Regions from separate parts of the Pseudomonas sp. MF6755 genome, predicted to be linked through region 2. Evidence: predicted binding sites of a transcription regulator. Region 2 holds the regulator's gene; each other region holds the start of a gene.
The links. Region 2 encodes sigma-54, which starts transcription at its own class of promoters, with help from an activator protein. Its sites were predicted from a motif close to ANTGGCATNNANNTTGCTNT; they were not measured.
Positions count from the first base shown of each region.

Region 1: a site for sigma-54 is predicted at 3,554-3,573, ahead of JFT66_RS03805 (circularly permuted type 2 ATP-grasp protein). Genes of this name have one in related genera too.
Region 3: a site for sigma-54 is predicted at 2,363-2,382, ahead of glnK (P-II family nitrogen regulator). Genes of this name have one in related genera too.
Region 4: a site for sigma-54 is predicted at 4,113-4,132, ahead of flgB (flagellar basal body rod protein FlgB). Genes of this name have one in related genera too.

Region 1 is NZ_JAEKDA010000002.1:297,988-303,823, reverse strand. It holds gene JFT66_RS03835 (aminotransferase-like domain-containing protein) at 1-614, shown strand, start outside; gene JFT66_RS03830 (hypothetical protein) at 708-1,196, shown strand; gene JFT66_RS03825 (YkgJ family cysteine cluster protein) at 1,360-1,614, shown strand; gene JFT66_RS03820 (START domain-containing protein) at 1,656-2,261, shown strand; gene JFT66_RS03815 (hypothetical protein) at 2,365-2,601, shown strand; gene JFT66_RS03810 (ribonuclease E inhibitor RraB) at 2,815-3,156, shown strand; gene JFT66_RS03805 (circularly permuted type 2 ATP-grasp protein) at 3,606-5,015, shown strand; gene JFT66_RS03800 (alpha-E domain-containing protein) at 5,020-5,836, shown strand, end outside.
Region 2 is NZ_JAEKDA010000006.1:221,707-227,542, reverse strand. It holds gene rapZ (RNase adapter RapZ) at 1-607, opposite strand, end outside; gene ptsN (PTS IIA-like nitrogen regulatory protein PtsN) at 610-1,074, opposite strand; gene hpf (ribosome hibernation-promoting factor, HPF/YfiA family) at 1,085-1,390, opposite strand; gene JFT66_RS09825 (RNA polymerase factor sigma-54) at 1,465-2,958, opposite strand; gene lptB (LPS export ABC transporter ATP-binding protein) at 3,143-3,868, opposite strand; gene lptA (lipopolysaccharide transport periplasmic protein LptA) at 3,868-4,401, opposite strand; gene lptC (LPS export ABC transporter periplasmic protein LptC) at 4,388-4,960, opposite strand; gene JFT66_RS09805 (KdsC family phosphatase) at 4,969-5,493, opposite strand; gene JFT66_RS09800 (KpsF/GutQ family sugar-phosphate isomerase) at 5,494-5,836, opposite strand, start outside.
Region 3 is NZ_JAEKDA010000024.1:57,715-63,550, reverse strand. It holds gene JFT66_RS26465 (MFS transporter) at 1-589, shown strand, start outside; partial or broken gene JFT66_RS26460 (YifB family Mg chelatase-like AAA ATPase) at 846-1,691, opposite strand; gene JFT66_RS26455 (accessory factor UbiK family protein) at 1,906-2,169, opposite strand; gene glnK (P-II family nitrogen regulator) at 2,591-2,929, shown strand; gene JFT66_RS26445 (ammonium transporter) at 2,964-4,301, shown strand; gene JFT66_RS26440 (secondary thiamine-phosphate synthase enzyme YjbQ) at 4,511-4,936, shown strand; gene sutA (transcriptional regulator SutA) at 5,039-5,365, shown strand; gene JFT66_RS26430 (HAD family hydrolase) at 5,558-5,836, opposite strand, start outside.
Region 4 is NZ_JAEKDA010000002.1:358,927-364,762, forward strand. It holds gene JFT66_RS04100 (hypothetical protein) at 1-951, opposite strand, end outside; gene flgE (flagellar hook protein FlgE) at 1,132-2,448, opposite strand; gene flgD (flagellar hook assembly protein FlgD) at 2,480-3,199, opposite strand; gene flgC (flagellar basal body rod protein FlgC) at 3,216-3,659, opposite strand; gene flgB (flagellar basal body rod protein FlgB) at 3,663-4,070, opposite strand; gene cheR (protein-glutamate O-methyltransferase CheR) at 4,379-5,206, opposite strand; gene JFT66_RS04130 (chemotaxis protein CheV) at 5,249-5,836, opposite strand, start outside.

The sequences.
Region 1 (5,836 bases), on a different contig from region 2:
TCGATATCCAGATCGTCGAGGACGATATCTATGGCGAGTTGATGTTCGAACTGGGCCGCACCAAGGCCCTGAAAGCCTATGACCGTCTTGATCGGGTCATCTATTGCTCGAGTTTTTCCAAGACCTTGTCCCCGGGCGTGCGCATCGGCTGGATGATTGCCGGCAAGTACCAGCAGGAAATCCAGCGCCTGCAAATGTTCAGCACCCACTCCGCCTGCAGTGTCACGCAGATGGGTGTCGCGGCCTACCTGGAGAACGGTGGCTACGACCGCCACCTGCGCTACATCCGTCAGGAATACCGCAAGAACCTCAGCGCTTTCCAACTGGCGGTGCAGCAATATTTTCCTGAAGGCACCCAGATGACCCGCCCGACCGGCGGCTTTATCCTGTGGGTCAGTTTGCCGGGGCGGGTCAATACCCAGGAACTGCACGTGCGCGCCTTGCAGCAGGGCATCAGCATTGCACCGGGGCTGATCTTCAGTAATACAGAACAGTTCAACCACTGTATTCGCCTCAATTGCGGTACCCCGTGGAACCGCGAGGCAGAGCGTGCGTTGATGACCCTGGGCATGCTTGCCAACCAGTTGTGCCAGGAGACCGCGGCGGGCTTTTGAGGCGTGCAAAGGGGACAACACTGATCTGTACCCTTGTCATGCCGCCCACAACAAGCGAGCATATGGCCTTCTGCCGTTAATGCTGTTGGCGATATGACTTCTATTTTCCGCGTTACTTTGGTGATTGGCCTGTTAAGCCTGTGCAATGTTGGCACTGTGCTGGCAGCACCGCCGGTGGCTGACAGCAAGCCCACTGTCAGTGCCGAGCAAAAGCCCTCTGCGAAGAAACCAACTCCTGCGAAAAAGGCCCCCACCCAGAAAAAAGCCGCATCGACCAAAAAGCGTGCACCCGTGGCGAGCAAGTCCAAGTCGGCCCATGAAATCGCCCAGACCAAACTGCCACCGGCACAGTTGGACCTGTCCCTACCCTCGGACATGGTCAGGTTGCTGCAGCCGATCGGCACCATGCCCAAACCCAAGAGCGTGCCCTTGCTGCCGCCGATGTTTGGCGAAAAGCCCACCGACGACAGTGCGTTCCAGATCAACGGCCGCTTGCTCAGCAATGAGATGAAGCTGCAACTGCGTAACGATGAGCGCCGTGATGTAGAAGGTGCCGCGCTGGATTTCGAATTCAAGCAATAAAACTGTGCAGCCACAGGTGACCCAATACGCCGACCATCTGTCGCAGACTGGTCAGTCACGTTTGTTTTGTGCGAAAAACCCCTGTTGGACCATTTTAAAACGGCTGTTTAAGGGCGTACTCTAGCCCGGCCATCCCTATTGAGTCGTCGAGGACCTGCTGTGCATGAAATGCCGTGAAGGCTGTGGCGCATGCTGCATCGCCCCCTCCATCAGTTCACCGTTGCCAGGAATGCCCCAGGGCAAACCGGCAGGCGTTCGCTGCCTGCACCTGTCGGTCGAACAACTGTGCCAGTTGTTCGGTCAACCGGAACGGCCAGCGGTGTGCAGTGATTTCAAGGCGGATCTGGAGGTCTGTGGCAACGACCAGGCCGACGCGATCCGGCTGATCGGCTGGTGGGAACAGATGACGGCGGCTTGATGGGCTTTACTATTGGAACTTCAACAATAAGGAATACAACAATGGGTTCGCTGAAACGAATGGCTGTGCTGTGCGGTTTTACTGTGTTGTTTGCTGCCACTGCCCAGGCTGAGAATTGGCAAGTCGCCAAGGATGAAGACGGTATCAAGGTGTCCCTGAGCGAAATTGCCGGCTCCAAGTACAAGGCGTATCGCGGTGTGACTGTAATCAAGGCGCCGGTCGCCAAGGTCCAGGCGCTGCAGGAAGACGTGGCTGGCGCTTGCGCGTGGATCCACGAATGCAAATCCCAGAAACTCGTCGACAAGAAAGGCGACGAGGCCTGGACCTATACCCAGTTCAAGGCGCCGTTCCCTGTGACGGATCGTGACTCGTATATCCATGTCACGACCACCAAGGATGCCGATGGCACCGTCACCCGCAAGTTGCAGGGTGTACCGACCTACAAGCCGGAAGAAAAAGGCTACGTGCGAGTCGCCCAGGTTGATGGCTTCTGGAAACTGGTGCCCAAAGGCGCCAACGAGACTGAAGTCACCTACCAGGTGCACACCGAGCCAGGTGGCAGCGTGCCGTCGTGGCTGGCCAACAAGTTCGTGGTGGACGCGCCGTTCAACACCTTGAAAGCCTTGAAAGAACACGCTGAAAAATAACTGCAACTGATCAGGTGTCTCTGGCCTTGAGTGGAACGTTTGGCGAGCCCTCAAGGTCCAGATAGAGGTAAGCCCACCTACGGGTTTTATCGAGGAGGCACCGATGCCGAAGTGGAATGTTTCTTTCATCAACGACCGTGGCGAGCCGGTAGTCGAGCAATTCGACTGCGAGCATGAGCCGACGCTGGAAGAAGCCGCACAGATGGTGCGCGTGCGTGTGTCGCCGGTGTTGGAAAAGCTGGACCTTAACGATCTCGCCGACCGTGTTCCCGATCCCACGGTCAAGAGCCTGCATGATCAAAATGGTATCAAGGACCTCAAGGTCGAACCCGCGGCCTGAACATTTTCTATAGACCCTTCAAGCGCCTCTGGTGGAGGTGATAGCTTCGCGCTACTCTGCAACGGAGATCAGCGAATGAATCGCTAAGGTCTGGTCTTGTCAGCTACATGCTTGTTTTCCAGCGGTGTTGTTACTGCCGTAGTCCCCGCGCCAGTAGGGCGCGGGCTTCGGGAAGCACGGAAAGTCTATCCATCGGTTTGAGGAGGACGTTTCATGAGCACAGCCTATCAAGAAGACATCAGCACCAACGTTCTGCGCCGCATGAAAGAAGGCGGCTTCGACTTCTCACGTTTTCACCCCATCGAGTTCTACGCCATTTTCCCGGATGAGGAACGGGCGCGCAGGGCTGCGGGTCGATTTCGTGGGGAATCCCTGAATGCCCAGGTCAGCGCGCGCGACGATGGCGCCTGGTACTTGGAACTGAGCAAAATCATGTTCGCAACCTACGACGGCATAGGAGACTTCGAGCAGGACTTTGAGGCGGTGGTCGAGCCCCTGGGCGGGATCATTGAAGGATGGGGCGTCAAGCAGGAGGTGCGTGGGTTACCCATGTAGTTGGTTTTTTATGAGCAGCGCAGCGTATCGGCTGACCTTTGGGTCGGCCGATTTTGTTTGGGGGCTGTCGGAACATGCACTGGTTTTGTTACGCGCAAAAAAAAGCCACCCGAATAGGGTGGCGTAAAGGGAAGCTCGAGGGAGCAGATCAGTACACGAAGTAACACAGTACCGCTTGCACAAAGGGTTTTGCTGTAGGACATGTCCTGTTCAGCTGATGGAAGCGATTATCTACAGTGCCGACCGGGCAGTGAAATCAACTCTGGCTATGCTGTTGATAGTCAAATACCGCCTTGTAATGACGCGTGCGGCGTGACACCGGGCGTTCCTGCGCACCAGGACGGTGCGACAGGAATTTTCCTGTTATCCAACCCATTGATTACTAAGTGTTTATGCCGCTGGCACGGGCCTTGCGAAGGTTCTGGCGTCCGGGTGACAAGGAGTACGGCATGATCCGCACTTATTACGATGAAATGTACGATGGGGCAGGGCAGGTCCGCCCCCATTACCGCGAGTTTGCCCGCTGGTTGGCCGACACTCCCACCGAACTGCTGGCTCAGCGCCGGCGCGAAGCCGACTTGCTGTTTCACCGGGCGGGGATCACTTTCACCCTCTACGGGGACGAGTTAGGCACTGAGCGCCTGATTCCCTTTGACACCATCCCCCGCAGCATTCCGGCCAGTGAATGGCGAATTGTCGAGCGTGGCTGCATCCAGAGGGTCAAGGCGCTGAACATGTTTCTCACCGACCTGTACCACGAACAACGCATCATCAAGGCCGGCATCATCCCCGCCGAACAGGTATTGGCCAACGAGCAGTACCAGTTGGCAATGCAGGGGCTGAACCTGCACCGCGATCTGTATTCCCACATCTCCGGGGTCGACCTCGTACGCGATGGCGACGGCACCTACTACGTGCTGGAAGACAACCTGCGCACGCCCAGCGGCGTCAGCTACATGCTTGAAGACCGCAAGATGATGATGCGCCTGTTCCCTGAGCTGTTCGCCGCGCAGCGCATTGCGCCCATCGATCATTACCCCAACCTGCTGCTCGATACCCTGAAAAGCTCCAGCCCCCTGGATAACCCCAGTGTGGTGGTGCTGACACCGGGGCGTTTCAACAGCGCGTTCTTCGAACATGCCTTCCTTGCCCGGGAAATGGGCGTGGAGTTGGTGGAAGGCGCGGATTTGTTCGTGCGCGATGACCGCGTATTCATGCGCACCACTGATGGCCCCAAGGCAGTGGACGTGATTTACCGCCGCCTTGATGACGCGTTCCTCGACCCGCTGGCTTTCAACCCGGACTCCATGCTCGGTGTGCCCGGCCTGCTTGCTGCCTATCGCTGCGGCAATGTGGTGCTGGCCAATGCCATTGGCACCGGAGTCGCCGATGACAAATCGGTCTACCCGTTCGTTCCTGAGATGATTCGCTTCTATCTGGACGAGGAACCGATCCTGCAGAACGTTCCGACCTTTCAATGCCGCAAGCCTGACGAGTTGTCCCACGTACTGGCGAACCTGCCCGACTTGGTGGTCAAGGAAACCCAAGGCTCCGGCGGCTACGGCATGCTGGTAGGCCCTGCGTCCACCACCGCTGAAATCGAAGCCTTCCGTGCGCGCATCAAGGCCAAGCCCCACGCCTATATCGCGCAGCCGACCCTGTGTTTATCCACTTGCCCCACCTTTGTCGAAAACGGCATTGCCCCGCGGCATATCGACCTGCGTCCGTTCGTGCTTTCTGGCAAGGAAACCCGTGTGGTGCCTGGCGGCCTGACCCGCGTGGCCCTGCGCGAGGGTTCGCTGGTGGTCAACTCGTCCCAGGGCGGCGGCACCAAAGACACCTGGGTGGTCGAGGAATGATGCCATGTTGAGTAGAACTGCCTCGGATTTGTACTGGATGTCGCGCTACCTGGAACGTGCCGAAAACCTCGCACGCATGCTCGATGTCAGCTATTCGCTGTCGCTGATGCCCCAGGATGGGCGCGGCGATGGCCTGCACGAATTGGCTATGCCGTTGCTGATCACCGGTACCCTGGAGGATTACCACGAGCGCCACGGCCAGTTGGATGCCGAACGCCTGCTGCACTTTTTTGCGCTGGATGCGGCCAACCCAGCCAGCATCTACAGCTGCCTGGGCGCTGCGCGGGCCAGCGCCCATGCGGTGCGTGGTCGAATTACCGCCGACATGTGGGAAAACATCAACGCCACTTGGCTGGATATTCGCGATATCGCCCAGCAGGGGTTGAGCCGCTACGGTATGAGCCGGTTTTGTGAATGGGTCAAGGAGCGTTCCCACCTGTTTCGAGGCGCCACCTACGGCACCATCATGCGTAATGATGCCTTCCGTTTTATCCGCCTGGGCATCTTTATCGAGCGCGCCGATAACACCCTGCGCTTGCTGGATGCGCGCTACGAAATGGCTGGTGACCAGGCAGCGGCGGTCAGCGATGGCACGGCTCACGCGTACTACCAATGGAGTGCGTTGCTGCGCGCGTTGTCGTCGTTCGAGGCGTACACCGAGATCTATCGTGATGCCCCGGGTGCTCGGCAAGTGGCTGAACTGCTGCTGTTACGCGCCGATGTCCCGCGCTCGCTGCGGGCTTGCACTGAAGAGATCGACCAGATCCTCGCCAGCCTGCCCGGTCTTAATGGCCGCCCGGCCCAGCGCCTGGCCGCCGAGA
Region 2 (5,836 bases):
GATCGCGTAACTCCGGTTTCCAATAGGGGTTGGGCAGGCAGCGCACGTCGAACACCAGGTCGGCATCTACCGGCATGCCACGCTTGAAGCCAAATGACTCGACCAGAAACGCCGTCCCAGGCTCTGGCTGGTTCAACAGGCGCAGCTTGATCGCATCGCGCAGTTGATACAGGTTCAGATTGGTGGTGTTGATTTTCAGGTCGGCCAAATCAATGATCGGCCCCAGCAGTTTGGTTTCGTCCTCGATGGCTTCGGCGAGGGAGCGGTTGGCGCTGCTGAGTGGGTGCCGCCGGCGGGTCTCGGAAAAGCGCTTGAGCAGGGTTTCTTCGTCGGCATCCAAATACAGCACATCGCAATGAATGTGCTTGGCGCGCACTTCTTCGAGCAGTTCCGGGAACCGCGAGAGGTGGCTGGGCAGGTTGCGGGCATCGATAGACACGGCGACCAGCGGTTGTGCCAATTCGGTGTGAATCAGGGCGCGCTCCGCCAGCTCGGGCAGCAGGCCGGCGGGCAGGTTGTCGATGCAATAGAAACCGTTGTCCTCAAGAACGTTGAGGGCAGTGCTTTTACCTGAGCCGGAACGGCCGCTGACGATGATCAAACGCATGATTACTGCCCGCTTTGTTCATCCAGGACGACCTGATACAGCGCCTCATTGCTGCTGGCACTGCGCAGTTTTTCGCGTACTTCCTTGCGGTCGAGCATGCTGGCGATCTGCCGGAGCAGTTCCAGGTGCGCATCGGTGGCGGCTTGCGGGACCAGCAGGACGAACAGCAGGTCGACCGGGGCACCGTCGATGGCGTCGAAATCAATAGGTTTTTCAAGGTGCAGCAGCGCACTGACGGGCGTTTCGCAACCTTGCAGGCGGCAGTGAGGGATGGCGATACCGTTGCCAAAACCGGTCGAACCGAGTTTTTCACGGGCAATCAGAGCCTCGTACACATCTTGCATCTCCAGCGCAGGCACTTGGCTGCTGATCAGGTTGGCAATTTGCTCGAGGGCTTTCTTCTTGCTGCCGCCCGGCGCGTTCACAAGTGAACGGCCGGGGGTCAGGATGGTTTCAAGTCGGATCATGGGGGGAGAGTTAACGACCTGTGCCTTGTAGCAGGCTCAGATTCTTTTCCTTATGCTTTTTGAGTTGGCGGTCGAGCTTGTCGGTGAGCAAGTCAATCGATGCATACATGTCTTCATGCTCGGCATTGGCAACCACTTCGCCACCGGGGATCTGGAGGGTCGCTTCGATTTTCTGCTGAAGCTTGTCGACCTTCATGATGACCTGAACGTTGGTGATCTTGTCGAAATGGCCTTCAAGTTTCCTCAGCTTCTGCTCGACATAGTCGCGCAGTGGAGGGGTGACTTCTACATGGTGTCCACTGATGTTGACTTGCATACAGCTTCTCCTTCGTTGCCAGTGCATAAAGCGGCAGGCAAGACGCCTGCCACTGGAACGCTGTGGCCTGCCCGTCACATCAAACGCTTACGCTCGCTGGAAGGCGCGATCCCGAGGGACTCGCGGTACTTGGCGACGGTTCGACGGGCGACCTGAATGCCTTGTGCTTCCAGTAAACCAGCGATCTTGCTGTCACTCAACGGCTTTTTCTGATTTTCCGCGGCAACCAGTTTTTTGATGATCGCGCGGATCGCCGTGGACGAGCATTCGCCGCCTTCCGAGGTGCTGACGTGGCTGGAGAAAAAGTATTTCAGCTCATAAATACCCCGTGGGGTATGCATGAATTTCTGCGTGGTCACCCGGGAAATTGTCGACTCATGCATACCGACTGCTTCGGCGATGTCATGCAGTACCAGCGGTTTCATCGCTTCGTCGCCGTACTCCAGGAAGCCACGTTGGTGCTCGACGATCTGGGTAGCCACTTTCATCAGCGTTTCGTTGCGGCTTTGCAGGCTCTTGATGAACCAGCGCGCTTCCTGCAACTGGTTGCGCATGAAGGTGTTGTCGGCACTGGTATCGGCGCGGCGCACAAAACCGGCGTATTGCGGATTGACGCGCAGGCGTGGCATCGATTCCTGGTTCAACTCCACCAACCAGCGTTCGTTGTCTTTGCGCACGATAACGTCGGGGACCACGTATTCGGCTTCGCTGGACTCGATCTGCGAACCCGGACGCGGGTTGAGGCTCTGCACCAGCTCGATGACCTGGCGCAAGTCGTCTTCCTTGAGCTTCATGCGGCGCATCAGTTGGCTGTAGTCGCGACTGCCCAGCAGGTCGATATAATCGTTGACCAGGCGTTGGGCTTCGGTAAGCCACGGCGTCTTGGCCGGCAATTGGCGCAGTTGCAACAGCAGGCACTCGCCGAGTGTGCGGGCGCCAATCCCGGCGGGCTCGAATTGCTGGATGCGGTGCAGGACGGCTTCGATTTCGTCCAGTTCGATATCCAGTTCCGGGTCGAAGGCTTCGAGAATCTCGTCGAGGGTTTCGTCCAGGTAACCCTGGTTATTGATGCAATCGATCAGGGTAACTGCGATCAGGCGATCGGTGTCTGACATGGGCGCCAGGTTCAGTTGCCACAACAAGTGGCTCTGCAGGCTCTCACCCGTGGAGGTGCGGGTGGTGAAGTCCCACTCGTCATCATCATTGCTTGGCAGGCTGCTGGCGCTGGTCTGGTACACGTCTTCCCACGCGGTGTCCACGGGGAGTTCGTTGGGAATGCGGTCGTTCCATTCGCCTTCTTCCAGGTTATCCACCGTAGGGGCGGTTTCCTGATAGGAGGGCTCCTGCACGTCGGGGTTGGGTTTTTGCTCGATGTTGTCAGCCAGCGGGTCTGCATTATCGAAGTCGTCGCCTTCTTCCTGGCGTTCGAGCATCGGATTGGACTCCAGGGCCTCCTGGATTTCCTGTTGCAGGTCCAGGGTCGACAATTGGAGCAGGCGGATGGCCTGTTGCAGCTGAGGTGTCATCGTCAGCTGCTGGCCCATTCTCAGGACTAGCGATGGTTTCATGGCAGGGGCTTAACACCTTATTCGCCGGCGCAATGCGCCATCCACGACAGGGCGCGTGAGCGCCAAACATAAGCAAATTATATGCCTGATCTCGGGGCCTTTGCCTAGAGCGCGGTAACAATAAAAAAACCAAGGTTTCTATTGACTCCTGCGCGCTCCGGGGAAAGGCGCGATACCACTGTGTCTACAGGCGGAACTCGTGACCCAGGTACACTTCCTTGACCAGTTCGTTAGCGAGGATCGTCTCGGCATCGCCTTCAGCAATCAACTGACCATCATTGACGATATAGGCGGTTTCGCAGATATCGAGGGTCTCGCGCACGTTGTGGTCGGTGATCAGAACACCAATGCCCTTGGCCTTGAGGTGGTGGATGATCTGCTTGATGTCGCCCACCGAGATCGGGTCGACGCCGGCAAACGGTTCGTCCAGCAAGATGAACTTCGGCGCAGTCGCCAGGGCGCGGGCGATTTCTACGCGGCGACGCTCGCCACCGGACAGGCTCATGCCGAGGTTGTCGCGAATATGGTTGATATGGAATTCCTGCAGCAGGCTTTCCAGCTCTTTGCGGCGACCATCGCGGTCGAGTTCCTTGCGGGTCTCGAGAATCGCCATGATGTTGTCGGCAACCGACAGTTTGCGGAAGATCGACGCTTCCTGGGGAAGATAGCCGATACCTGCGCGCGCACGACCGTGCATCGGCTGGTGGCTGACGTCCAGGTCGTCGATCAATACGCGCCCCTGATCCGCCTGGACCAGCCCGACAATCATATAGAAGCAAGTGGTCTTGCCGGCGCCGTTGGGGCCGAGCAAGCCGACGATCTGGCCGCTGTCGATCGACAGGCTGACATCGCGTACGACCTGACGGCTCTTATAGGCCTTGGCCAGATGCTGGGCTTTCAGGGTTGCCATTACTCGGCCTTCTTCTTCGGCTGGATAACCATGTCGATGCGTGGGCGAGGTGCGGTGACCTTGCTGCCGTTGGCACGACCCGCCTGTGCGACCTGGGTCTGGGTGTTGTAGACGATTTTCTCGCCTTCGGTCGAGTTGCCGTCAGCACTGAGGACCTTGGCCTGGTCGATCAGGACGATGCGGTTTTGCTGGGCGTGGTATTGGATGGTCTTGCCATAGCCCTTCATCGGGCCAGGGTCTTTGGCTGCTTGCTGCTGTTCGAAGTAAGCCAGATTGCCCACCGAGGTCACGACATCGATATCACCGGTCTTGGTGCGCGTCAGTGTCACCGTGTTGCCGGTGATCTTCATCGAACCCTGGGTGATGATCACGCCACCGGTGTAGGTTGCGACACCTTGCTTGTCATCGAGCTGCGCATCGTCAGCCGAGATGTGGATCGGTTGCTGGCTATCGTTCGGCAGAGCCCAGGCGCTCACGCTTCCCAGTGCTGCGCCCAGACCGAGCAAAATAGGGAGGGTTTTAACGAGCCTCATACTGTCCTCTTACGTTCGATAGCAGGTGTATCCTGCTTTCTTTCAAATACGCTTTCATTCCCTTGCCGGTCGATACACCGCCAGCGCCGTCGATTCTAACGTCTTGCTCGGTCTGCGCATATTGCTTCTGTGGGAATACGGTCATGCGACTGCTGGTAATGACGGTGTCGCGGTTCTGCGCGTCTGTACGTGCGATGCGCACCGAGTCGATCAGTTCAACTTCGGTGCCGTCCGGGTTGACCTCGCCACGCTTGCTGGTGACGTGCCATGGAAACTCGGTGCCGCGATACAGGTTCAGGTCCGGGTTGGTCAGCAGGCTGACCTCGGAGGCTTTCAAATGCTCGACCTTGTCAGACGTCATCTCATATTGCACCTTGCCGTCGGGCAGGTACTGAATGCTGTAGGCATTGGTGGCGTAATAGTCGATGACACCTTCGTCAACCTGTGCAACAGGCTTGTCGAGAAAGCGCTCCGGGCTGATATTCCAGTAGCCCACCGCCAGGAGCAGCGCGGCGATGACCCCGAATAGCAGGAAGTTGCGAATCTTTTTGCTCAGCATATAACGCTCTATAAGTAGGCGGCGTGGGCCGCTTCAAGACTGCCTTGGGCACGCAGGATCAACTCGCAGAACTCGCGTGCGGCACCTTCGCCGCCACGGGCGGTGGTGATGCCGTGGGCGTGTTCGCGCACAAACGCCGCAGCATTCGCGACGGCCATGCCCAGGCCCACCCGACGAATCACCGGCAGGTCCGGCAGGTCGTCACCCAGATAGGCGACCTGTTCATAGCTTAGGTTGAGTTGGCCAAGAAGCTCGTCCAGCACCACCAGTTTATCCTCGCGGCCCTGATACAGGTGAGGAATCCCGAGGTTTTGTGCGCGACGTTCCACAACCGGTGTTTTACGACCGCTGATAATCGCCGTTTGCACGCCCGCCGCCATCAGCATCTTGATGCCCTGGCCATCGAGGGTGTTGAACGTCTTGAACTCGCTGCCGTCTTCGAGAAAGTACAGGCGGCCATCAGTCAGCACGCCATCAACGTCGAAAATCGCCAACTTGATGTTTTTACCGCGTTGCAACAGATCGCTGGTCATTTACATCACTCCTGCGCGCAGCAAGTCGCCAAGGTTAAGGGCTCCGATCGGACGATCATCATTGTCGACGACGATGAGCGCACCGATTCGGTGGTCTTCCATGATTTTCAGCGCTTCAGCCGCGAGCATTTCAGCGCGGGCGGTCTTGCCGTGAGGTGTCATCACCGCGTCGATGGTCGCGGTGTGGATATCAATGGTGCGGTCCAGGGTGCGACGCAGATCGCCGTCGGTGAATATTCCAGCCAGGCGACCATCGGTTTCGAGGATTGCCGTCATGCCCAATCCCTTGCGGGTCATTTCCATCAGCGCATCCCTGAGCAGGGTGCCGCGTGGAACGCTCGGC
Region 3 (5,836 bases), on a different contig from region 2:
TTCAGAGCTGGCTGTGTTCAGAAACGGCAAACTGTGGGAAGTCTATGCCACCAGCCTATTGCTGATCGGTGCAACCTTTGCGGGCTTCACCTATTTTGTGCCGATCTTGACAGAAGTTAGCGGTTTTTCGGCGGCAATCGTTCCCGCTCTGCTGGTGGTCTACGGTCTTGCAACGCTGGTAGGCAACAATATCGTTGGCAGGTTGGCCGACCGTCATACTATCAGTGTCATCGCGTACGGATTGGTGGCAGCAATTGCTGCAATGGTGATCTTTGCTTTGTTCGGCCAAATCAAAGCCGTCGCGATCGTGGCACTGGTGGTAATCGGCCTGACCGGTGTTTCGATGAACCCAGCCCTAATTACCCGCGGGGCACGTGTTGGACATAACAACATGCTGGTCAACTCCGTACATACGGCATGCATCATGCTCGGCGTTATGGCGGGCTCGTGGATCGGCGGCTGGGGTATTGCAGCTGGCTTGGGGCTACAGGGGGCGCTTTGGGTTGGCGCTGGCCTAGGTGTACTGGCATTAATCTCGCTGTTGCCAGAGCTAAGGACACGTGCCTCTCAATCAACGTTTGCGCGATAGAGGCCACCTTCGCTAGCGCCACCGAAAACGCCTCATGGCCGTTCGTACATCGGGCGTTTGCCGTACACAACTCCAAACTGCCTGTTCTTTGTCCGTGAAGAGCAGGTATGTGCCCGTTAGAACGCGATTTTCTGGGTTGTCTGACCAGCTATTGAAATGCCTGTTTAGTCAAAGTTCTGAGAAATCAGTCGTTATGACTTTCGTGCTGTCAGTTGCATCTATTTCCGATTAGTTGCATCTATTTCCAAATGTCACAGCCGCCGCCCACCAGCGCCGGCCCGGATGCCGAATGGTGTGGCTGACGAAACGGGCGATTAGGCCAATGGCTCAGCGGAGCCAGGCTGACCACCGATTGGATCGCGGCGACTTCCAGGGCTTCCTGCTCGCTCAGCGGTGGCAGTAAGCCCGGTAGCCGACTGGCAAGCAAGGTCTTGCCGGTGCCCGGTGGCCCGCTGAACAACAGGTTATGTGCGCCTGCCGCCGCGATCAGTAGAGCGCGCTTGGCTGCCAATTGGCCCTGCACTTCACTCAGGTCCGGGTAAGGTTTGTTTAAATACAGCAAGCCATCGGACTTGTACGGTTCAATCGGCACATGCCCGTTCAGGTGGGCCACTACCTGCAGCAAATGATCCACCGCAATCACTTTCAACCCCGACGCCAGGCAGGCTTCCTCGGCATTTTCGCGTGGCACTATCACGGTGCGCCCGGCCTTGCGGGCTGCCAGCGCTGCCGGCAACACACCTTTCACCGCCCGTACCTCGCCGGACAGGGCCAACTCTCCCAAACATTCCACGTCATCGAGCATCAACGCCGGCACCTGCACGCTGGCCGCGAGGATCCCCAGGGCAATCGCCAAATCAAAACGCCCGCCGTCTTTGGGCAAGTCGGCAGGCGCAAGGTTAAGGGTGATGCGGCGGGCTGGGTATTGCAGCGCTGAGTTCAGGATGGCGCTGCGCACGCGGTCCTTGCTTTCCTTCACTGCCGTTTCCGGCAGGCCCACCAGCGTCAACGATGGCAAACCATTGGCCATATGGACCTCGACGGTGACGGCAGGGGCTTCGACGCCGACCTGGGCGCGGCTGTGGACGATGGCGAGGGACATGCTCGTTCCTTGAAAGAGAGGCCGCTTCCTGCGGGTTTTTCAAGGGTAGACGAGGTGGGGAAGAGCGAGGCGGGGGAGGTTTTACAGAACGTATCCGGAGTCGTTCGCAGCGCTTTATGTGGGAGCTGGCTTGCCTGCGATGCAGACGCCTCGGTGTATCAGAAAGACTGAGGCGATACTATCGCAGGCAAGCCAGCTCCCACACTGACCGCGTTTATTCAGCGGCGGGTGGCGTCAACTTGGCTTCCAACTCCGCCACCTTCGCCTCCAGGCTCTCCAACCGCGCACGCGTGCGGGCCAGCACCACCATTTGGCTATCAAACTCTTCCCGGCTCACCAGGTCGAGCTTGCTGAAGCCGCTTTGCAGCAATGCCTTGAACTGGCTTTCGATTTCGTTGCGGGGCAGCGGGGTGTCGCCGCTGAACAGGCGAGAGGCGTGGCCGCTCAGGGCGTCGAGGAGGTCTTTGGGCGCGAGCATGGGAAATATTCCGGAAAACTGTTGGCGGGCAGTGTACCACGCAGCGTCTATAGTCCTTTCACGGCCGCAGGCGCACGCTTTTCGCGCATAGTGACGGGCGGCCGCGCACTGTTTTGATGCGCATTGAGGCCACGCAAACGCCCCGTGGGTGGGTAAAAGTAGGCAAAGGATTGATTTCAGTGATTTTTACGGAGCTGGCAAGGTTTCTGCTTAGACGATCATGACCCATGCACTGATGCAGTCGCTGTGACGAATGCAGTGCGCTGACGGATCAGGGATACAGGTTTCGTCACCAGTGGTTCGCTGGCGTCGCAACGGCAAATGCCGAGGCGACGATGCGTTACAAAGCCAGGCACTGCGCTTAGACTTGAGACGGGTTTGTTTTCCTGGGGCAAGTCCACCAATTCGGGAGAGAGTTTTCATGAAGCTAGTCACTGCCATCATCAAGCCGTTCAAGTTGGACGATGTACGCGAGTCACTGTCCGAGATCGGCGTGCAGGGCATTACCGTCACTGAGGTCAAGGGCTTCGGTCGGCAGAAGGGTCATACCGAGCTGTATCGCGGCGCGGAATACGTGGTCGATTTCCTGCCGAAGGTGAAGATTGATGTCGCCATTGACGACAAGGATCTTGACCGGGTTATCGAGGCGATAACCAAGGCGGCCAACACCGGCAAGATCGGTGACGGCAAGATCTTCGTGGTCAATCTGGAACAGGCTATTCGAATCCGTACCGGCGAAACCGATACCGACGCAATCTAAGCCGCCAAACCCCAACGCCCCAGGAGAAAACAATATGACTCTGCGTAAATTCGCAGGGCTCGGAGCCCTGCTGTCCATCGTAATGCCAAGCCTGGCCATGGCGGCAGATGAAGTGGCTGCTCCAGTCCTCAACTCCGGCGACACCGCCTGGATGCTGACCGCCACCGCACTGGTGCTGTTCATGACCATCCCAGGCCTGGCGCTGTTCTACGGCGGCATGGTCCGCTCCAAGAATATTCTGTCGGTGATGATGCAGTGCTTCGCCATCACTGGCCTGATCAGCATCCTGTGGGTCGTCTACGGCTACAGCATCGCGTTCGATACCACCGGTATGGAACAGGGTGTGGTCAACTTCAACTCCTTCGTCGGCGGCATGGGCAAGGCGTTCCTGGCGGGTGTCACCCCGGCCAGCATCACCGGGCCTGCGGCGCTGTTTCCGGAAGCTGTGTTCATCACCTTCCAGATGACGTTCGCCATCATCACTCCAGCGCTGATTGTCGGTGCTTTCGCCGAGCGTATGAAGTTCTCCGCCATGCTGATCTTCATGGCTATCTGGTTCACCCTGGTCTACGCGCCGATCGCACACATGGTCTGGAGCGGCAACGGTGGCCTGATGTGGGACTGGGGCGTGCTGGACTTCGCCGGCGGCACCGTCGTGCATATCAACGCGGGTGTGGCTGGCCTGGTGGCGTGTATCGTGCTCGGCAAGCGCAAAGGCTTCCCGACCACCCCAATGGCACCGCACAACCTGGGTTACACCCTGGTGGGCGCGGCCATGCTGTGGATCGGCTGGTTCGGCTTCAACGCTGGTTCCGCAGCAGCGGCCAACGGCACTGCAGGCATGGCGATGCTGGTCACTCAAATCGCCACCGCAGCTGCGGCACTGGGCTGGATGTTTGCCGAGTGGATCACCCACGGCAAGCCAAGCGCACTGGGCATTGCCTCGGGTGTGGTGGCCGGCCTGGTCGCCGTGACGCCTGCCGCGGGTACCGTGGGCCCGATGGGCGCCCTGGTGATTGGCCTGGTCGCCGGTGTGGTGTGCTTCTTCTGCGCCACCACCCTCAAGCGCAAGCTGGGCTACGATGACTCCCTGGACGCTTTCGGCGTGCACGGTATCGGCGGTATCGTCGGTGCGATCCTTACCGGTGTGTTCGCAGCCCCGGCACTGGGTGGCTTCGGCACCGTGACCGACATTGCTGCCCAAGTCTGGATCCAGTGCAAAGGCGTCGGCTTCACCGTGATCTACACGGCGATCGTGACCTTTGTCATCCTCAAGGTGCTGGACATGGTCATGGGCTTGCGCGTCACTGAAGAGGAAGAGGCGGTTGGCCTCGATCTGGCGCAACACAACGAGCGCGGCTACAACTTGTAAGTACGCGAAAAAAACATGCCCGGATTGCCGGGCATTTTTTTGCCTGGAGTTTGTCTTTGGCTAAAGGTGTATGGGTTTTTTGTCGACTTTGTGATGGGTTCCACACGGCATTTTCAAGGGTGCAAATGTCTTACAGCTAGGAAGGCGTATTCGGCACTTTGTTTTTTCCCAGAGCGCGCTAGAATGCGCGCCGACGGGCGGAGAACTGTATGTGGCAACAGACCCTGATTACCCTGCGGGCCAAGCCCCGGGGCTTTCACCTGGTGACGGACGAGTTGCTTGCCGGCTTGCCTGAATTAAAGGCGTGCCGTGTGGGCCTGTTGCATCTGTGGCTGCAGCACACCTCGGCCTCGTTGACTGTCAACGAGAATGCCGACCCGGCGGTTCGCCGTGACTTCGAGCGTTTTTTCAACTCGCTGGTGCCGCAAGGGCGTGCAGGGTTCGAACACAACGACGAAGGTCCGGATGATCTGCCGGCGCACTTCAAGGCCAGCCTGCTGGGCTGCCAGCTGAGTTTGCCGGTCAAGGCCGGCCGCTTGGCAATAGGGACTTGGCAAGGTGTTTATCTGGGCGAGCACCGTGATCATGGCGGTGCTCGTAAAGTCCTCGCCACCTTGCACGGTGAAGAGGCATAAGCCACTGGTTATCCAGTGGATGTTGATTTTTTTCCAGCACCCTCGACAGAGGGCGAAGCTGGGCTATAACTAATCTGCTTTTCGCAAGTCATGAGGTAGAACATGAGCGACGATGATCTGGAAAACGACGAACTCGAAGTAGGTGACGAAGACGACACCGAAGAAGGTCTTGAAGCGGCAGCGGAAGATGTTGCGGATGACGATGGTGGCGATGATGCGCCTGTTCCTGCTGCCAAAGGCAAAGCCAAGGCTGCCGTTTCGGTAGATGAACTGCCGAGCGTTGAAGCCAAGAACAAAGAGCGCGATGCCCTGGCCCGAGCGATGGAGGAATTCCTCGCCAAAGGCGGCAAAGTGCAGGAAGTCGAGGCTAACGTGGTGGCTGATCCACCGAAGAAGCCGGATAACAAGTACGGCAGCCGACCTATCTGAGGTCTGCCTCCTGCTTGCTGAAAAAGCCCGCCGTCGCTGCGGGCTTTTTCATGCCCGATGATTTCATTGGGCCCTGTGGTGATTCAAATGTGGGAGGGGGCTTGCTCCCGATTGCAGTCGTTCAGCCGGTACATTGGCGACTGACAGACCGCTATCGGGAGCATGCCCCCTCCCACATTTTGATCCTTGGTGCTACTGCCAGTTGCGGAGCAATTCCGGTAGCTGCGTCAGGCTGCGAATCTGCGCATCGGGGAATTTATCCCCTTCCCACACCTTGCCCGCCGGGTTAAACCACACCGCCCGCAACCCGGCCTGCTGGGCTCCGGCGATATCATCCCCAGGATGATCACCCACATGCACCGCCGCACTGGCGTCGACCCCGCCACGCTGCAACGCTTCCTGAAATAATCGTGCATCCGGTTTGGCGATGCCGATATCTTCAGCGCGCAAGGCAAAGTGAAAGTAGTCCGC
Region 4 (5,836 bases), on a different contig from region 2:
CCGCCGGTAAAGCCCTTTCAACCCCAGGCGATCCAACGCTTCGTGGGGCATTTCGCCGTTATTCAGGCTTTGCATCGCATGGGCAAAGCTCTTTTTCGATTCATTCGGGTTGTCGTCCAGGCCATTGCCTTCCATCTGCGCGCGCTTGGCACTCGCCGCAAACATGAAGTTGGCATCAGTCAACATCTGCGGATTATCGCCCTTGAACTGCGCATACCTGGCCGCTTGCTTCAATTCGTCCTTGGATAAATTGAGTTCGAAGCCGTCACGCATTTTCACCTGATAACCATTGGCCGTCTCTTTCACCTCCTTGAAAACGTCGGTGGGCTTCTGACCGAACTTCATCATTGCGCCCTTTATCGCTGAAACGGTGACGCAATTACCGTCCGGCCCCTGGCTGAACCCACTCCAGATATTATCTGGCTTTTTCCCTGGATTACTTTGATCAGGCTTGTAGTTGAAGTGCTTGGAGCCTTCGGTAATCGGCAGATTACTCATGGGCTCGCTGGGGCCAAAATTGTTTGGACTGGCCCTGCCTCCACCGCCGCCACCGCCACCGCCAGGTGATGGAGCGGGGGAAGGCGGTGATGGTGTTGGAGAGGCATCATCCAGTTCTGGAAACCACAACTTCATCAGGCGCCGCAAATGCTCCAACCAAGAGACGTCAGCCTTTTCCATCAGCTCTTTCATGATCTCTTTGAATTTTTCGTCACCCAGTTCTTCGCGCTTATCATTCAACTTGTTGCGAAGGTCTTGAGCCGTCTGGCTCTTGGATGTTTTTTCGGCATCCATCAATTCACTGAGCAGCTTCCTGACCGACTCCGTGTTGGCAGCCTTGTCATCGTTGGCCCCATACGCCGGACTTTGCCGCCCATACGTGCCGCCATAGACAGTCGCGTCGAAACCACGCGCTCCACCTGCGCTACCCCCCCACAATGCATAGCTCGCCATTTACTTAAACCCTATAGTCGCTGGACGACGTCCGTCCGTTGGCTCATACGTGGCGAAATTGGCGTTACGCGTTCCCGCATCGGGGTAAGGTGAAACAAGCAGTAAATGACTAAGTAGCGCACACAAAAAAGGCCCCTCGATCGAGGGGCCTTTTTGTGTGCGGGTACTTGAGCGACGGTATCAGGTCATCTGAATGATGGTCTGCATGATGGTGCTCTGGGTGGAGATGGTCTTGGCGTTCGCCTGATAGTTGCTCTGGGCCTTGATCAGGTCCACCAGCTCGTTGGTCAGGTTGACGTTGGAGTTCTCCAGGGAAGTGGCCTTGATCGAACCCAGAGTGCCAGATTCCGGTGCGTCAAAACCCGGCTGGCCTGACGCGAAGGTCTCTTTCCAGGTCGTACCGCCGGCCGGCTGCAGGCCCTGCTCGTTATTGAAGCTGGCCAGGGAAATCTGGCCGATGGCCTTGCTTTGCTGGTTACTGAAGGTGGCGAAGAGCACACCGCTGCCATCAATCTTCAGGCCGGTGATCTGGCCGGTGGCATAACCATCGGTGACCGGAGGGTTACGGTAGCTGGCCGAGTTGTACTGAGTGACGGTGCCCATATTGATGGCGATGCCGTCTTTGTTCGCCGTCGCATCGTTAGGCTTCCATACGCCATCGGTCACCGTGCCAGGTACCCAATCCTTGATGGTCAAGGTGTTACCGGCAACACCGCCGGTCACGATGCTCTTGAGATTACCGGCACCATCGAAGCTCAAGGTCGACGGCACTGGCGCCGTCACCCCAGCACCGGTACCGGTAGGCGCCGAACCATCAGGGTTGCGACCATCGATCAAGGTGTAGGCCTGCCACTGGTTGGCATCGGTTTTCACCAGGTACTGCACCATCGGGTGTGCGTTGCCCTGGGAATCGTACAAGGTGGTGCCGTATTGCGTGGTGAAGGTTTCGGACTTGGTTGGATCAAACGGGTTCTTGGACTGATCGATCACCGGCGACGAAGAGTTCAGGTTGCTGGAAGAGTCCACCTTGGTAGACGCCTTCGGTGGCAGGTTCGCCAGGTTCAGTTGCAGGTCGACCAGGCCGCCTTTGGTGATTTTGCCATTCTCGTCCGCAGCATAACCTTGCAGACGCGAGGTACCGGTATTGTTAGTGATGTAGCCGTCTTTGTCCGCGCGGAATGCGCCGCTACGGGTGTACTCCAGCGAGCCGTCGCTGCCCTTCTGCACGAAGAAGCCACCGCCCTGGATCGCCATGTCAAGGATGCCACCGCTACCGTTGACGTCACCCTGTGTGAACTGCTGGGACACCGCCGCCAGGTTCACACCGTTGCCGATGCTGTTCTGGCCGGTACCGAGCTTGGAAGCCGCGTAGATGTCCGAGAATTCCGCACGGGATGACTTGAAGCCAGTGGTCGCGACGTTGGCGATGTTGTTGCCGGTCACGTCCAGTTGTTTGTTGGCCGCATAGAGGCCGCTAAGGCCGATATTAAAAGACATGTTTCTCTCCCTCTGCCGTATTTAGCCGGCTCTATGTACCGATAGTCTGAATTTGCGACAGCTTGACGCTGCCCATGCCGCCTGCAAGGTTGAGCAGCATTTCGCCGCCGGTCTTGCTCAGGGTCACGCTGGTGACCGTAGCTGGCAGCGAGGTGGCCAGGGCTAACGGTTCACCCTTGTCATTTTTGGTAGTTGCATTGAAGGTGTAGGTGCCAGCTGGAGCAACCTCGCCCTTGTCGTTCTTGCCATCCCAGATAAAGTTCTGGCTGCCGGCACTCTGCGCGCCCATGTCCACGGTGCGCACGACATTGCCGTCTTTGTCGGTGATCTTGACGGAGACGTTGCCCACCGCCGATGTCACCGCCACCGAACCGGTCATGCTCTTGCTGGTATCGACCATGGCCTTGTCGGTCTGGGTGATGATCGACCGCCCCACCAGCGACGAAGCCTGCAGCGCTTGCGACGAGCTGAAGTTGCTGGAGATGTTATTCACCGAGTCGTTCAGGGTGTTGATGCCTTCCAGGCTGCTGAACTGTGCAAGCTGGGCCACAAACGCGCCGTTGTCCTGGGGCGACAGCGGGTTCTGGTTTTTCAGCTGGGTGACCAGCAACTGCAGGAATGCATCCTTGCCCAGCGACTGGTTGCCAGTGGCAGCTTTGGAAACATTCGATACATTGTTCGAAGCGTCCTTGACCTTGGAATTGAACAGGTCCTGGACTGCTGTGTTGTTAGACGTATCAACGATGGCCATTATTTGGCGCCCCTTATCACTGACCCAGAGTCAGGACCTTCTGCATCATGGCTTTGGCGGTGTTCATCATTTCCGCGTTGGTCTGGAACGAGCGACTGGCGGAAATCATGTCAGCCATTTCCTCGACTACGTTGACGTTGGGGTAGTAGACATACCCCTTTTCGTTCGCGGCAGGATGGTTCGGCTCGTAACGGGCCTCAAGGTTGCTCTGGTCTTCGACCACACCCAGCACTTGCACACCGGAGCCGGCTGCATCCTGGTTCTGGAACAACGAATCGCTGCCGCCGCCCTGGCCACCCTGGAACATGGTGGCGAACACCGGGTGACGGGCGCGGTAAGTCTGGTCAATGCTCGAAGACACGGTCTCGGCGTTGGCGATGTTACTGGCGACGGTGTTCAAACGCGTGGTCTGCGCGCTCATGCCACTGCCGGCAATATTGAAAACACTGGACAGGGACATGGCTTACTCTCCACGCAGGGCTGACATCAGCCCTTTGAATTTGCTGTTGAGCAGGGTGAAGCTGGCCTGGAAGTTCACCGAGTTCTCGGCGTAGTTCGATTGCTCCAGTTGGGCGTCCACTGTGTTCTGGTCGATCGACGGCTGCATCGGCGTGCGATACAGCAGCGACTCGTCACCATTGCCCAGGCCCTGCGCTTCAATATGACGGCTGTTGGTCATGTTCAAGGCAAAGGTGCCGTTCTTGGTCTTGTCCTGTTGTGCAGCGAGCACGGCAGAGAAGTCCAGATCCCGAGCCTTGTAGTTCGGGGTATCGGCGTTGGCAATGTTGTTGGCCAGGACTTCGGCACGCTGGGCGCGGAAACCCAGGGCTTGTTCGTGGATACCGAGCGCTTTATCGAAGCTGATGCTCATGGCGGAAACCTTTAGGCTGACCTGCTGTTCGTTAGCAGGGTTATAGCAAGGTGCATGCCAATCTTGCGGGAGCCCGTATATCAAGGGTTTCGAGGGGAGTTGCCGGCGGCGATGCCAGAAAAGCGGCAAGCGATTTCCGCGTGGCGCCAGTAAAGCGGCAATAAGGAGTTGCCGCTTTCAGGAGGACTGCCGCATAACAAATGTGGGAGCGGGCTTGCTCGCGAATGCGGAGGGTCAGTCAACTTATCTCTGACTGACAGAACGCATTCGCGAGCAAGCCCGCTCCCACATTTTTGATCGCGTACGGCTTACTTGGCCTGGTAAATGATCCCCGGGCTGCACTGGACCATCTGGTAGTGATCCGGAAGTCCGTTCAACGCTTCAGAAGCACCGAGGAACAGGTAGCCCCCGCGCTTGAGCGTGCCGTGGATGCGCAACAAGATGTCTTTCTTCACTTCGGCCGAGAAATAGATCAGCACGTTGCGGCAGAACACCATGTCGAACTTGCCCAGGCTGGCGTAGCTATCGAGCAGGTTGAACGAGCGGAACTCTACACGGTTCTTGATCGGGGCCTTGATCGCCCAGCGCCCTGCCCCTTTCGGGTCAAAGTAGCGTTGCAGGCGCTCTTGGGACAAACCACGGCCCAAGGCCAGGCTGTCATACTCACCGGTCTTGCAGTTGGTCAGCATGGTGCCGGACAAATCCGTGGCGACAATCTGCGCGCCGGCCTTCAACTGGCCCATGTTGGTACGTTCGAACTCGTCAATGGACATCGAGATCGAATACGGTTCCTGCCCCGAGGAACAGGCCGCCGACCAGATTCGCAAACGTTGGCCCGGGCTGGCCTTGATGGCTTCCGGCAGCACTCTGTTCTTGAGCACTTCAAAGGGGTAGGTATCACGAAACCATAAGGTTTCGTTGGTGGTCATGGCATCGACCACCATCTCCTTGAGCCCGCTGCGCGGCTGCCCCTGGATCCGCTGGACCAACTCACCCAGGGACTTGATGCCCTGCTGTTCCATCAGCTTGTTGAGACGGCTGGATACCAGGTACTGCTTGTTTTCACCGAGCAATATGCCACAGGCCTTTTCCAGGAAGACCCGGAACTGTTCAAAATCCAAATTACCCGTAGACACTGATACCGCCTCTTAAATCGTGTGACCGCCGGGGGACATCCCCTAGCCGTGATCTGCTGCCTTGATCCGGTCGACTACCCGGGATGCGAGGTCATCAGGACGGAATTTGGCCAGGAAGTCATCAGCACCGACTTTCTTGACCATTGCCTGATTGAATACTCCCGACAACGAAGTATGCAGGATGATATGCAATTTTTGCATGCGTGGATCGTTGCGTATCTCGGCCGTGAGTGTGTAGCCGTCCATTTCCGGCATCTCGATGTCGGAGATCATCATCAAGAATTCTTCTTCTGGCTTCTTGCCTTCATCCACCAGCTTGCGCAGGTAATCCAAGGCTTGGCGACCATCATTAAGGGCCACCACGTCGACACCGACGGTTTGCAGGCAACGCGTGACTTGCTTGCGCGCTACCGAGGAGTCGTCCACCGTCAGCACGCGCAGGGACACGGCCTTGTGTGCGGTCTCGGCGTCCACTACGCCGACGGAGATAGTTTCCGAGGTCGGTGCCACTTCGGCGAGGATTTTCTCCACGTCGATGATTTCCACCAACTGGTTATCGACCCGCGTCACTGCAGTAAGGTAGTGATCACGCCCAGTGCCCTTGGGTGGCGGATGAATCTCCTCCCAATT